2 regions of the Streptomyces sp. NPDC102437 genome follow, and region 1 is predicted to be linked to the other one. Evidence: riboswitches for the same ligand, from Rfam matches in the RefSeq annotation. Region 1 holds a riboswitch; the other holds the start of a gene.
What was found. Region 1 has a riboswitch for S-adenosylmethionine ahead of thrC (threonine synthase). Riboswitches for the same ligand answer to the same signal wherever they lie in the genome.

Region 1 (6,961 bases):
TCCCGGGTGACATCCGAACACCCGTGGCTGGAAGGCCGATGTGACGCTGACCGGGTCGCTGCATGCCTCGTACACGGACGCCGGGGTGCTGCTGCCCCGGCTGGCCCGGCAGGGCGCGGTGCCGGAGGGCGGGCTCGCCGGGGCGGTCGGGACGGTGCCGTCGCACCGCGCCCTGGCCGCGAACCGGGCGTACGTCGCGTCGTTCTTCGGCCGGTGGCTGCGCGGGCACGACGACCATCTGCTGGACGCGCCCTCGGAACGCTTCCCGGAAATGGTGTTCGCCCGGTAGGGCGGCGGCCCCGGGCGGTGGGCGGCGGCCCCGGATCATCGGCACCGAAAGCGTCGGCCCCCTGGACCAGCTGGTCCAGGGGGCCGACACCGTAAAGCTGTACAGGAACTACCGATCCGTCAGGATCAGAAGTCCATGTCACCGCCCGGCATGCCGCCCGGGGCGGCCGCGGCGGCCTTCTCCGGCTTGTCGGCGATGACGGCCTCGGTGGTGAGGAAGAGCGCGGCGATGGACGCGGCGTTCTGCAGGGCGGAGCGCGTGACCTTCGCCGGGTCGAGGATGCCCTCGGCGATCATGTCGACGTACTCGCCGGTCGCGGCGTTCAGACCGTGGCCGACGGCCAGGTTGCGCACCTTCTCGACGACGACGCCGCCCTCAAGACCGCCGTTGACGGCGATCTGCTTGAGCGGGGCCTCCAGCGCCAGCTTGACGGCGTTGGCGCCGGTCGCCTCGTCACCCGAGAGCTCCAGCTTCTCGAAGACGGCCGAGGCCTGGAGCAGAGCCACGCCACCACCGGCGACGATGCCCTCCTCGACGGCGGCCTTGGCGTTGCGCACCGCGTCCTCGATGCGGTGCTTGCGCTCCTTGAGCTCGACCTCGGTCGCGGCACCGGCCTTGATGACGGCCACGCCGCCGGCCAGCTTCGCGAGGCGCTCCTGAAGCTTCTCGCGGTCGTAGTCCGAGTCGGAGTTCTCGATCTCGGCGCGGATCTGGTTGACCCGGCCCTGGACCTGGTCGCTGTCACCGGCGCCGTCGACGATGGTCGTCTCGTCCTTGGTGATCACGACCTTGCGGGCGCGGCCGAGCAGGTCGAGACCGGCGTTCTCCAGCTTGAGGCCGACCTCCTCGGAGATGACGGTGCCACCGGTGAGGATGGCGATGTCGCCGAGCATGGCCTTGCGGCGGTCACCGAAGCCCGGGGCCTTGACGGCGACGGACTTGAAGGTGCCACGGATCTTGTTGACGACCAGGGTCGACAGGGCCTCGCCCTCGACGTCCTCGGCGATGATCAGCAGCGGCTTGCCGGACTGCATGACCTTCTCCAGCAGCGGAAGGAGGTCCTTCACGTTGCTGATCTTCGAGTTGACGATCAGGATGTACGGGTCGTCCAGGGACGACTCCATGCGCTCCATGTCGGTGGCGAAGTACGCCGAGATGTAGCCCTTGTCGAAGCGCATACCCTCGGTGAGCTCCAGCTCCAGACCGAAGGTCTGGGACTCCTCGACGGTGATGACGCCTTCCTTGCCGACCTTGTCCATGGCCTCGGCGATGAGCTCGCCGATCTGGGTGTCGGCGGCGGAGATGGAGGCCGTCGAAGCGATCTGCTCCTTGGTCTCCACGTCCTTGGCCTGCTCCAGGAGGGCGGCGGAGACGGCCTCGACGGCCTTCTCGATACCCCGCTTGAGGGCCATCGGGTTGGCACCCGCGGCGACGTTGCGCAGGCCCTCGCGGACGAGAGCCTGGGCGAGAACGGTGGCGGTGGTCGTACCGTCGCCGGCGACGTCGTCCGTCTTCTTGGCGACCTCCTTGACCAGCTCCGCACCGATCTTCTCGTACGGGTCCTCCAGCTCGATCTCCTTGGCGATGGAAACACCATCGTTGGTGATCGTGGGGGCGCCCCACTTCTTCTCAAGGACGACGTTGCGACCCTTGGGGCCAAGGGTGACCTTGACGGCGTCGGCGAGCTGGTTCATGCCGCGCTCGAGACCGCGCCGGGCCTCCTCGTCGAACGCGATGATCTTGGCCATGTGAAGTGGTCCTCCCGGACAGGGGTGGATTTCTCCGGACCGAGTGGCGCCCGCGACGGACGGCCTGCGTGAGCCGGTGGTTCCTTGCCCCACCGGCCCGCGGGCCTCACCGGCCCGGTCCAAGTTCTGTCACTCTCACCTGGAGAGTGCTAACGCCAATGATTAGCACTCGACCCCCTCGAGTGCAAGCGTCCCCCTCGGGATGTGGACAACCCGGGAGGGTCGCGGAGGGGTGTGGAGGGCTGTGGAAAACGTCCGGCGGCGCAGGCCGGGACGGCGTGCGCCGCCTTGTGTGCGCGGGGGGCGCACCGTCGCGCGCAGGGCGGCCGCGACGCACCGAGGGCCCGTACCCCCTGGGTACGGGCCCTCAGCGCGTGAGTGCAGTGCGTGAATGGTGTCGTTGGCCGACCGTTCGAACTCAGCCGACGGCGAGCTTGACCATGTCTGCCTGCGGCCCCTTCTGGCCCTGCGAGATCTCGAATTCAACTCGCTGACCCTCTTCGAGGGTGCGGTACCCGTCCATCTGGATCGCGCTGTAGTGGACGAAAACATCCGCACCACCGTCGACCGCGATGAAGCCGTACCCCTTCTCCGCGTTGAACCACTTGACGGTGCCCTGAGCCATGCCTAACTCCCCTATTACTGGCCCTTGCGCAGGACCGCACTTCGCGGACCCGGGTCAGAACTCACCCTCCGACAGGAGAGGGTGTGTGCGCCGGAACGCGTCGACCGCGGCTGAATGTATCTGCCCAACTGCCCTCTGCAACAGGTCAATCGGACGAGAATTCTCGGCCGCACCGAACGCCCGAATATGAGGAATTCATAAGATTCCTGGGCAAGTCGGGCCAGGCAAAGGCGACTTATGCCGCAAGCACATCGCACACTTTGGCTGCATCTTGTCGCGGCCGGGCGCATTCTCATATGCGGGCGGCACGGGCAACTCGGGGGACTTCCCACACTCTACCGCGCTCAACCATGCAGAATTGCCCCCTCACGATAGAAGCGGAGGGGGCAATTCGATAACGCGGTGGGGTCGGACGGGGCGTCAGCAGCCGCCGGCCACGGCCGGGATGATCGAGATACCGGCGCCGTCCGGCGTGGCCGTCTCCAGACCGCCTTCAAAGCGCACGTCGTCGTCGTTGACGTACACGTTCACGAAACGGCGCAGCTTGCCCTGGTCGTCCAGGACGCGGGCGGCGATGCCCGGGTGGTTCTGCTCCAGGGACTCGATGACCTGGGAGAGGGTCGAGCCCTCGGCCGGGACCTCGGCCTGGCCGCCCGTGTAGGTGCGGAGGATGGTGGGGATGCGGACCTTGACGCTCATGGTGGGTGCCCTTCCTGGAGTCTCGGGTGGTCAGCTGGTGGCGAGGCCGGCGGCGCGGAACGCGTCCAGGCTGGGACGGATCGTCGCGGTCGCCTGAGAGGTTTCGGCCACCGCGTCGAGGGTCTTGAGGCCGTCACCCGTGTTGAGTACGACGGTGGTCAGCGACGGGTCGATCAGACCGGCCTTGATGAGCTTCTTCGTCACGCCGACCGTCACGCCGCCCGCCGTCTCCGCGAAGATGCCCTCGGTGCGCGCCAGCAGCTTGATCGCGTCGACGACCTGCTCGTCGTTCACGTCCTCCACGGCGCCGCCGGTGCGGCGGGCGATGTCCAGGACGTACGGGCCGTCGGCCGGGTTGCCGATGGCGAGGGACTTGGCGATCGTGTTCGGCTTCTGCGGCCGGACGACGTCGTGGCCACCCTTGTACGCGAGCGAGACCGGCGAGCAGCCCTCGGCCTGGGCGCCGAAGAGCTTGTACGGCTTGTCCTCGACCAGGCCGAGCTTGATCAGCTCCTGGAGGCCCTTGTCGATCTTCGTGAACTGCGAGCCGGACGCGATCGGGATGACCAGCTGGTCCGGGAGCTGCCAGCCCAGCTGCTCGCAGATCTCGTACGCCAGGGTCTTGGAGCCCTCGCCGTAGTACGGACGCAGGTTGACGTTGACGAAACCCCAGCCCTCGCCGAGCGGGTCGCCGATGAGCTCGGAGCAGAAGCGGTTGACGTCGTCGTAGTTGCCCTCGATGCCGACCAGTTCACCGCCGTACACCGCGGCCATGACGACCTTGCCCTGCTCCAGGTCGTGCGGGATGAACACGCAGGAGCGGAAGCCGGCCCGGGCGGCGGCGGCGCCGACGGCACCGGCGAGGTTGCCGGTGGAGGAGCAGGACAGGGTGGTGAAGCCGAAGGCGCGGGCGGCCTCGATGGCCTGGGCGACGACGCGGTCCTTGAAGGAGTGCGTGGGGTTGCCGGAGTCGTCCTTGACGAAGAGCTTGCCCTGCTCGACGCCGAGCTCACGGGCGAGGTTGTCGGCCTGGACGAGCTTGGTCCAGCCGGGGTTCAGGTTCGGCTTCTCGGCGACATCGGCGGGGACCGGCAGCAGCGGAGCGTAGCGCCAGATGTTGGCCGGCCCGGCCTCGATGCGCTTCTTCAGCTCCTCGGGAGAGCCGCTCGGCAGGTCGTACGCGACTTCGAGCGGCCCGAAACAGGACGCGCAGGCGAAAATGGGGCCGAGTTCGAATCGCTCGCCGCACTCGCGGCAGGAAAGGCCTGAGGCGGGGCCGAGGTCGACGGATTCAGCGTTGACGGCTTCGGCGTCGACGGAAGAATCGGTGCTTACTGCAACGGTCTGCGCAGCCATGGTGGCGAGGCCCTTTCTCCTCATCTTCCTCGCGGCGCGTTTCGCCACGAGACGGAATTGGCACCTTCCTCACCGGACCTCACGGTCGGTGGGGGGGTTGCCGGGACTTCAACGGGCCGTTCCCTCAGTCCCTCTGGATGAGCGCTGTGGCACCGGATCTTCGATCCGGGCATTTATCGGCGGACGTACCCCGGCATGCGATGGTCGTCCGCGTTGTTCAAGACTGTAACCGAAGCACCGGACTCTTGAGATAGTCGTCCGAACCGCGAGATGGATCACATACAGGGAGTATCGACCGTGCTGGAAGAGGTCGAATGCTGGCTGGCCAGGCGTTCCTGGTCGGCCGCCGACCGCCCGCTGGACAGCCTGCTGGCCGCCAGGGCCAGGGCCGGGGAATCGAGCCGCGGGAGCGTCAGTGTCGTACTGCCGGCACTGAACGAGGAGGCGACGGTCGGCGAGATCGTCGCGACGATCCGGCGCGAGCTGATGGAGAAGGTCCGGCTGGTCGACGAGCTCGTGGTGATCGATTCCGGGTCCATCGACGCCACCGCGGAGGTGGCCCGGGAGGCCGGTGCCCGGGTCGTGCACCGCGACGCGATACTTCCCCGGATACCGGCCGTGCCCGGCAAGGGCGAGGTGCTGTGGCGGTCGCTCCTGGTGACCGGTGGCGACATCGTCTGCTTCATCGACGCCGACCTGAAGGACTTCTCGGCGGACTTCGTCTCCGGCATCGTCGGCCCGCTGCTGACCGACCCGGACGTGCAGTTCGTGAAGGCGATGTACGACCGCCCGTTCGGTGACACGGCGGGGCAGGGCGGCCGGGTGACCGAACTCGTGGCCCGCCCCCTGCTCAATCTGCACTGGCCGCAACTGGCCGGTTTCGTGCAGCCGCTGGGCGGTGAATACGCCGTACGCCGCTCGCTGCTCGAACGGCTGCCCTTCCCCGTCGGCTACGGCGTGGAACTGGGCCTCCTGGTCGACGCGCTGCACACGGTGGGGCTGGACGCGCTGGCCCAGGTCGATGTGGGGGTGCGCAAGCACCGGCACCAGGACGGGCAGGCGCTCGGCCGGATGGCGGCGGCGATCTACCGGACCGCGCAGCTGCGGCTCTCCCGCGGCCACCTGACCCGCCCGGCGCTCACCCAGTTCGAACGCGGCGAGAACGGCTTCGTGCCACGCACCCATGCCGTGGACACCGAGGAGCGGCCGCCGATGTGTGAGATCGAGGAGTACGTTTCGCGCCGCGCGGCCTGATGCGGTCCGGCCACGTGGTCCGGCCACGTGGCCTGATGTGGTCTGACTTCGCACGTTTGGGCGGTTCGTGATCGGGCTAGATTCCGCAACATGGTCTCCGAGCACGATGCCCAGCCCGCTGCCCGGTCCGGCGTCCGGTCCGATGCCCAGGTCCTCGTCGCGTCCAATCGCGGCCCGGTCTCGTACACCCTGGGCGTGGACGGATCGCTCGACGCGAAACGGGGCGGCGGCGGTCTCGTCTCCGGGCTGAGCGCCGTGGACGACAAGCTGTGGGTGTGCGCCGCGCTCGGTGACGGGGACCGGGAGGCGGTCCGGCGCGGGGTCACCGAGCAGGGCGTACGGATGCTCGACATCGACGCGCGGGTGCACGCCGACGCGTACAACGGGATCGCGAACTCGGTGCTCTGGTTCGTGCACCACATGCTGTACCAGACGCCGCTGGAGCCGGTCTTCGACGCGGAGTTCCGGCGGCAGTGGGCATCGTTCGAGACCTACAACCGGGCCTTCGCCGAAGCGCTCGCCGAGGAGGCGGGGCAGGGTGCGGCGGTGCTGGTGCAGGACTACCACCTGGCGCTGGTGCCGGGCATGCTCCGCGCGCTCCGCTCCGACCTGCGGATCGGCCACTTCTCGCACACCCCGTGGGCGCCCGTCGACTACTTCCGGCTGCTCCCCGACGACATCGCCGAGCAGTTGCTGCACGGCATCCTCGGCGCGGACCGGGCGGCGTTCCTGACCCGGCGCTGGGCGGACGCGTTCATCGGCTGCTGCACCCAGATCCTGGGCGGCACCGGGCATACCAGGATCGGGGTGCACGGGCTCGGCGCGGACGCGGACTTCCTGCGCCGCCGCGCCCACGAGGCGGATGTGGACGAGCGGATGGCGGCGCTGCGCGAGCAGACCGGCCCCGGCCGGAGGACGATCGTGCGGGTGGACCGCACGGAACTGTCCAAGAACATCGTGCGCGGCCTGCTCGCGTACCGCGCACTCCTG
Region 2 (6,961 bases), on a different contig from region 1:
ACCGCCCTCTTCGTGCACGGCAGCTGGCTGCATCTGCTCGGCAACGTGCTCTTCCTGTACGTGTTCGGCGCGATGACCGAGGAGCGCATGGGGCGGCTCGGGTTCACCTTCTTCTACGTGATCTCCGGCTACCTCGCCCTGGTCGCCTACGCGGCCGCGCACGCCACGTCCGACCAGACGCTGGTGGGCGCCTCGGGGGCGATCTCGGCGGTGCTCGGGGCGTTCCTGTACCTGTTCCCCAGGGCCCGGGTCACCAGCCTGTTCCCGTTCCTCTTCTTCCTGCCGCTGCGCTTCCCCGCCTGGATCGTGCTGGTCTTCTGGTTCGCCCTCCAGTGGCTGGCCGTCCAGGGCGCCGGCAGCGGGGGGCCGGGCGTGGCCTATCTGGCCCATGTGGTGGGCTTCGCCCTCGGCTTCCTCTACGCCTGGGGGCGTTACCGGGGTACGGATAGAGTGAAGGGACCAGCCACGGCCACCGAGGGAGAAAGCCAGCCGTGATCACCGCGATCGTGCTCATCAAAACCAGCGTGGACCGGATTCCCGAGATCGCCGAGGCCATCGCCGCGCTGGACAGTGTCAGCGAGGTCTTCTCGGTCACCGGTACGTACGACCTGATCGCCATGGTCCGGGTGCCCAAGCACGACGATCTCGCCGATGTCATCCCCGGCCGGATCAGCAAGATCCCCGGCGTCGAGGCCACCGACACCCATGTGGCGTTCCGTACCTACTCGCAGCACGACCTGGAGGCCGCCTTCGCCATCGGCCTCGACGCGTAGGCACGCACCTCACCACCCCGCAGCACTTCGGCGGGGGACGGGCCCACAGGCTGCCCGTCCCCCGCCGAAGTGCTGTGTGCCTCAGAGCTGCGCCGCACCCCGGTCCGGGACGCAGCGGCCGTCCTCGGTGCGGTACTTCCACTGGGCGCCCTTGCGCACCAGCTCCTTGACCGCGCGGACGAACCGCTCGATGTGCTCGTCCGGCGTACCGGCGCCGAAGCTCACCCGGATCGCGTTCAACGAGCGCTCGCCCGGTTCGGCCTCCGGCGCACCGCACTCGCCGACCTCCTGCGGGTCGCTGCCCAGCAGGGTGCGGACCAGCGGGTGGGCGCAGAACAGTCCGTCGCGGACACCGATGCCGTACTCGGCGGAGAGCGCGGCGGCGAAGTGCGAGCTGTTCCAGCCCTCCACCACGAAGGAGATGACGCCCACCCGGGGGGCGTCGTCGCCGAACAGCGAGAGCACCTTGACCTCGGGGACCTCGGCGAGGCCGGTGCGGACCGCGTCGACGAGGTACTGCTCCCGGGCGACCAGGTTGTCGAAGCCCGCCTCGGTGAGCGCCTTGCAGGCGGAGGCGATGGAGTACACGCCGATGACGTTGGGGGAACCGGCCTCGTGGCGGGCGGCGGTGGAGTGCCACTCGACGTCCACCCCGCCGTCGGTGCGACGGGCGACCTTGCGCGAGGCGCCGCCGCCTGCGAGGTAGGGCTCGGCCTCCTGCAGCCAGTCGGCCCGGCCGGCGAGGACGCCCGAGCCGAAGGGGGCGTACAGCTTGTGCCCGGAGAAGGCGACCCAGTCCACGTCCAGCTCGGCGATGTCGACGGGGTGGTGCGGGGCGAGCTGGGCGGCGTCCAGGACGATCCGGGCGCCGTGCGCGTGGGCGGCGGCGGCCAGCTCCTTCACCGGCCACAGCTCGCCGGTGACGTTGGAGGCGCCGGTGACGCAGACCAGCGCGGGGCCGTAGGGCTCCCGGTCGGCGAGCGCCCGCTCCAGCGTCTCGACCGCCTGGGCCGGGGTGCGCGGGGCGTTCAGGTACGTCACCCGGGCGTCACGCCACGGCAGCAGCGAGGCGTGGTGCTCGGTCTCGTAGACGAAGACCTGGCAGTCGGCCGGGACGACCGCGGCCAGCAGGTTCAGCGAGTCGGTGGTCGAACGGGTGAAGATCACCTGGTCACCGGCGCGGCAGCCGAGGAACTCCGCGACGGTCGCGCGGCTGTTCTCGAAGAGGTCGGTGGAGAGCTGCGAGAGGTAGCCGGCCCCGCGGTGGACGCTGCCGTAGTACGGGGCGTACGCGGCGACGTCGTCCCAGACCCGCTGGAGCGCGGGGGCGCTGGCGGCGTAGTCGAGCGCGGCGTAGGTGACCTCGCCACCCGTGACCAGCGGAACCGTCACATCCTTGCCCAGAACCGGCAGAGGGGCACAAAGCGACTGGTCGGCGACAGCGGTGAAGACAGACATGGCGAACTCCCGTAAGAGGCAGGCGAATCGCATGCGCCGGCGGATACGCGGCAGCGCAGCGGAAAAGATGAAGAGGGGTGTGCGGAGGAGGGCCGACGGCCCTATCGCATTCGCGTGCTCACAAGAGGCTCCCTAGGGACCAGGACCCCGGGGGTTGGCATTCACAGATGCCGAGGGGCCCGCGCTTGCCGCAGACCTCGCTGCCTACGGCCTGGTCTTCACCCGGGGCACCCCGCCACGGACGGAGGGTTGCCGGACAGCGGGCCGGGGCCGTAGTCGCTGTCACTCATGACCTGACCTGCATCTTGCCATACGTGCGAAGACGCGCAAGGCGCAGTCCAGGATCCGGACTGCGCCTCGCGCCCCATCTGCGCCCGTTTCAGGCGTTGCTGGCCGCCACCCAGCGCTCCAGCGCACGCGCCGCCGCCCCGGAGTCGATGGACTCGGCGGCCTTCGCGATCCCGGCCGCGAGCTGCTCGTTCAGCGTGCCGTCCGTCGGGTCGAGAGCCGTCAGCGCCGCCGCCGAGTTGAGCAGCACGGCATCCCGCGCCGGCCCCTGCTCGCCGGACAGCACCCGCCGGGCGACGTCGGCGTTGTACGAGGCGTCCGCACCACGCAGGGCCTCGACGGGCACCAGTTCCAGACCGACGTCGCGCGGGTCGAAGACCTCCTCGCGCACCGCTCCGTCCCGGACCACCCAGACCCGGGAGGTCGCGGTCGTGGTCAGCTCGTCCAGGCCGTCGTCACCGCGGAAGACCAGCGCCGAATTGCCGCGCTCGGCAAGGACACCGGCGACGATGGGCGCCATCTTCAGATCGGCGACACCGACGGCCTGGGAACGCACCCGGGCCGGGTTGGTGAGCGGCCCGAGGATGTTGAACGTGGTCGGCGTGCCGAGCTCCTTGCGGGCCTTTGCGACGTACCGCAGGGCGGGGTGGAACTTCACCGCGAAGCAGAAGGTGATGCCGGCCTCCTCGGCGACCTCGACGACCCGCTGCGCGGAGAGGTCCAGGTTGACGCCGAGCTTCTCCAGCACGTCGGAGGAACCGCTCGCCGACGAGGAGGCGCGGTTGCCGTGCTTGACGACCTTGGCGCCGGTGCCGGCGATGACGACCGCCGACATGGTGGAGATGTTGACCGTCTTGGCGAGGTCGCCACCGGTGCCGACGATGTCGACCGTGCGGCCGGGTACCCGGATGGTGTTGGCGTGCGCGTACATCGTCCGGACCAGGCCGGAGACCTCGTCGATGGTCTCGCCCTTGGCGCGCAGGGCCACCGCGAATCCGGCGATCTGCACATCGCTCGCCTCGCCGCACATGATGCGGTCCATCGCCCACGCGGTGTCGTCGGCGGTGAGGTTCTCGCCGCGCAGCAGGGGATTCAGCACGCCGGGCCAGGTACGGTCCGCCACGCTGTCGCCGCCGATCGGGGTCACAACGTTCATGGTCCGCTCCTGGGGTCCACAGCCGGTAAAAGGGATCACCTCCACCCTATCGAGCGCCAGGGGCAGCAAAGAGCCCCGTCCATCGAATGGACGGGGCTCTCGCTGTGGCGATCAGTTCAGGCGATCAGTGGTGACCGTGGCCGCTGGTGATCTCCTTGTACTCCTCGGCGGTGGGCTTGGCGATCTGGTTGTTCTCGCCGTAGTAGCCCTTGCTGAGCCGGGCCCGCAGCTTCTGCAGCGCCGACACCTTGCGCTCGACACCGTTCTCGTCGACCGTCGGGCCGATCTCGACCGGCTTGTACTGCTCGTGCGCGGTGAGGGTGTGCAGCTTCTCGGGGCCGAGCGGCTCGTGGATCTCGACGAACTCGCCGTGCGGCAGGCGCTTGATGATGCCGGACTCACGTCCGTGCAGCACCTTCTCCTTGTCGCGGCGCTGGAGGCCGAGGCAGATCCGCCGGGTGGCGATGAACGCGATGACCGGGCCGACGAAGATGAAGATCCGGACGAACCAGGAGATGGCGTTCAGCGACAGGTGGAAGTGCGTGGCCCACAGGTCGTTGCCACCGCCGATGAAGACGATGACGTACTCGGTGATCCAGGCGACACCGAAGGCCGTCCGGGTCGGGGCGTTGCGCGGGCGGTCCAGGATGTGGTGCTCGCGCTTGTCCCCGGTGACCCAGGACTCGACGAACGGGTAGACCGCGATGATCGCGAGCACCAGTCCGAAGGCCATCAGCGGGATGAACACACCCAGAACGAGCGTGTGACCCCAGAGGTTGATCTCCCAGCCGGGCATCACTCGGATCAGACCCTCGGCGAAGCCCATGTACCAGTCGGGCTGGGCGCCGGTGGACACCTGGTCCGGGCGGTACGGGCCGATGGCCCAGATCGGGTTGATCGAGGCGATCGCCGCGATGATGGCGATGATGCCGAAGACCAGGAAGAAGAAGCCACCGGCCTTCGCCATGTACACCGGCAGCAGCGGCATGCCGACGACGTTCTTGTTGGTGCGGCCGGGACCCGCGAACTGCGTGTGCTTGTGGTAGAAGACCAGGATCAGGTGCGCCACCAGCAGGCCGAGCATGATGCCCGGCAGCAGCAGGATGTGGATCGAGTAGAACCGGGCGACGAAGTCGTGACCGGGGAACTCTCCGCCGAACAGGAACATCGAGATGTACGTGCCGACGATCGGCGTCGACAGGATCGCGCCCTGGGTGAAGCGGACACCCGTACCGGACAGCAGGTCGTCCGGGAGCGAGTAGCCGGTGAAGCCGGTGAACATGCCCAGCACGAACAGCAGGAAGCCGAACAGCCAGTTGATCTCACGCGGCTTGCGGAACGCACCCGTGAAGAAGACGCGCATCATGTGCACGAACATGCCGGCCAGGAAGATCAGCGCGGCCCAGTGGTGGATCTGGCGAACCAGCAGACCACCGCGGACGTCGAAGCTGATGTCCAGCGTCGAGGCGTAGGCCTCGGACATCCGGATGCCCTGCATCGGCTCGTACGAGCCGTGGTACACGACCTCGTTCATGCTCGGGTGGAAGAACAGCGTCAGATACACACCCGTGAGGATGATGATGATGAAGCTGTAGAGGGCGATCTCACCGAGCATGAAGGACCAGTGGTCCGGGAAGATCTTGCGCATGTTGGCCTTGGCCAGGGAGTAGATCCCGAGCCGGCCGTCCGCCCAGTCGGCCACCCGCTCACCGGCGGGCGCCTTGCGCTGTGTGTCGGTCGCAGTACTCATCCGCGCTCCCAGAATGCAGGACCGACGGGCTCTTCGAAGTCACCGAGCGCCTCGAGGTTGCCCTCGCTGTTCACACCGATCCGCAGCTGCGGAAGGGCGTGACCGGCCGGACCGAAGATGACGCGGGCGCCGTCGGAGAGGTCGAAGGTGGACTGGTGGCACGGGCAGAGCACGTGGTGCGTCTGCTGCTCGTACAGGCTGATCGGGCAGCCGACGTGGGTGCAGATCTTGGAGAAGGCCACGATGCCCTCGTGGGCCCACTCGCGCTCGCGCTTGTCCTTGATGTTCTCCGGCTGGATCCGGACGATCATCAGCGCGGCCTTGGCGATCTGGTTCTGGAAGTCCTCCGCGTGCTCCGACAGGCCCTCGGGCATGGCGAAGGTCAGCGAACCGACGGCGACGTCCTCGGGACGCAGCGGCTCCATCGTGTTCATGTTGATGAGCTGCTTGCCCTTGGCCCACAGGGTGGCGCGGAGCTTCTTCTCCGGCAGCGGACCGAGGTCGCGCAGCAGCACCACACCGGAGAGCGGTACCAGGGCCAGAGCGCCGAACATGGTGTTGCGGATCAGCTTGCGCCGTCCGAACGCGGACTCCTCGGCGCCCGCCGCGAAGTCCGCCATGACCTTCGCCTTGACCTCGGGCGCGGCCTCGATGGCGTGCCGGTCGTCGGCGACCTCCACGTCGGACATCAGCGTGCGCGCCCAGTGGACGGCGCCCGCACCGATCGCGAAGAGCGCCACGCCCAGGGTCAGACCCAGGGAGAAGTTGAGCGCGCTCACATGGCCGAAGGGCCAGATGTACACGATCTTGTCGACCGGGAAGATGACGTACGAGGCGATGAAGCCGATCGTCGCCAGCATGGACAGCGTGAACATGAACGCGACGGCGCGCTCGGAGCGCTTCGCGGCCCGTTCGTCGATGTCCTGGATGCGCGGCTTGTGCGCCGGCAGCCCCGGGTCGGCGAACGGGTCGTCCGCGACCTCTACCGCGCCGTGCGCGGTGCCCTGCTCAGCGGGCAGGTTCTCGTCTGGAATCTCTTGGCTACTCATGACTTCTTGGCCTTAGCGGTGTGGGCCGCGACCCAAATGGCAACTGCGATCAGTGCGCCGAGCCCGAAGATCCAGGCGAACAGACCCTCGCTGACCGGCCCGAGGCCGCCCAGCTTCAGACCACCCGGGTTCTCCGTCTGGTCGCCGTTCACGGTCTGGACGTACGCGATGATGTCCCGCTTCTGCTGCTCGGGCATCGTCGTGTCCGGGAAGGACGGCATGCTCTGCGGGCCGGTCTGCATGGCCTCGTAGAGGTGCTTCGGGTCCACGCCTTCAAGGCTGGGTGCGTACTTGCCGTTCGTCAGCGCGCCGCCCTCACCGGTGAAGTTGTGGCACTGCGCGCAGTTGGTACGGAACAGTTCGCCACCCTTGGCGATGTCCGCACCGGCAGGGTCGACCTGCTTCTTGGTCGGAACGACCGGACCGGCGCCGAGCGACGCGACGTACGCCGCGAGCTGGTCGATCTGCGCCTGGTTGTAGATGACCT

Region 2: it holds a riboswitch for S-adenosylmethionine, as region 1 does, so the genes downstream of both, ACIRJP_RS03555 (aminotransferase class V-fold PLP-dependent enzyme) here and thrC (threonine synthase) in region 1, are expected to answer to the same signal.

What each region holds. Positions count from the first base shown of each region.
Region 1 is NZ_JBIWKI010000048.1:14,638-21,598, reverse strand. It holds gene ACIRJP_RS35820 (hypothetical protein) at 41-289, shown strand; gene groL (chaperonin GroEL) at 415-2,037, opposite strand; gene ACIRJP_RS35810 (cold-shock protein) at 2,456-2,662, opposite strand; gene ACIRJP_RS35805 (MoaD/ThiS family protein) at 3,083-3,361, opposite strand; gene thrC (threonine synthase) at 3,392-4,717, opposite strand; SAM riboswitch class I at 4,735-4,861, opposite strand; gene ACIRJP_RS35795 (glucosyl-3-phosphoglycerate synthase) at 5,015-5,971, shown strand; gene ACIRJP_RS35790 (trehalose-6-phosphate synthase) at 6,062-6,961, shown strand, end outside.
Region 2 is NZ_JBIWKI010000002.1:52,254-59,214, reverse strand. It holds gene ACIRJP_RS03565 (rhomboid family intramembrane serine protease) at 1-495, shown strand, start outside; gene ACIRJP_RS03560 (Lrp/AsnC family transcriptional regulator) at 492-773, shown strand; gene ACIRJP_RS03555 (aminotransferase class V-fold PLP-dependent enzyme) at 855-2,231, opposite strand; SAM riboswitch class IV at 2,408-2,525, opposite strand; gene trpD (anthranilate phosphoribosyltransferase) at 2,611-3,675, opposite strand; gene ACIRJP_RS03545 (cytochrome bc complex cytochrome b subunit) at 3,800-5,425, opposite strand; gene ACIRJP_RS03540 (Rieske 2Fe-2S domain-containing protein) at 5,422-6,474, opposite strand; gene ACIRJP_RS03535 (c-type cytochrome) at 6,471-6,961, opposite strand, start outside.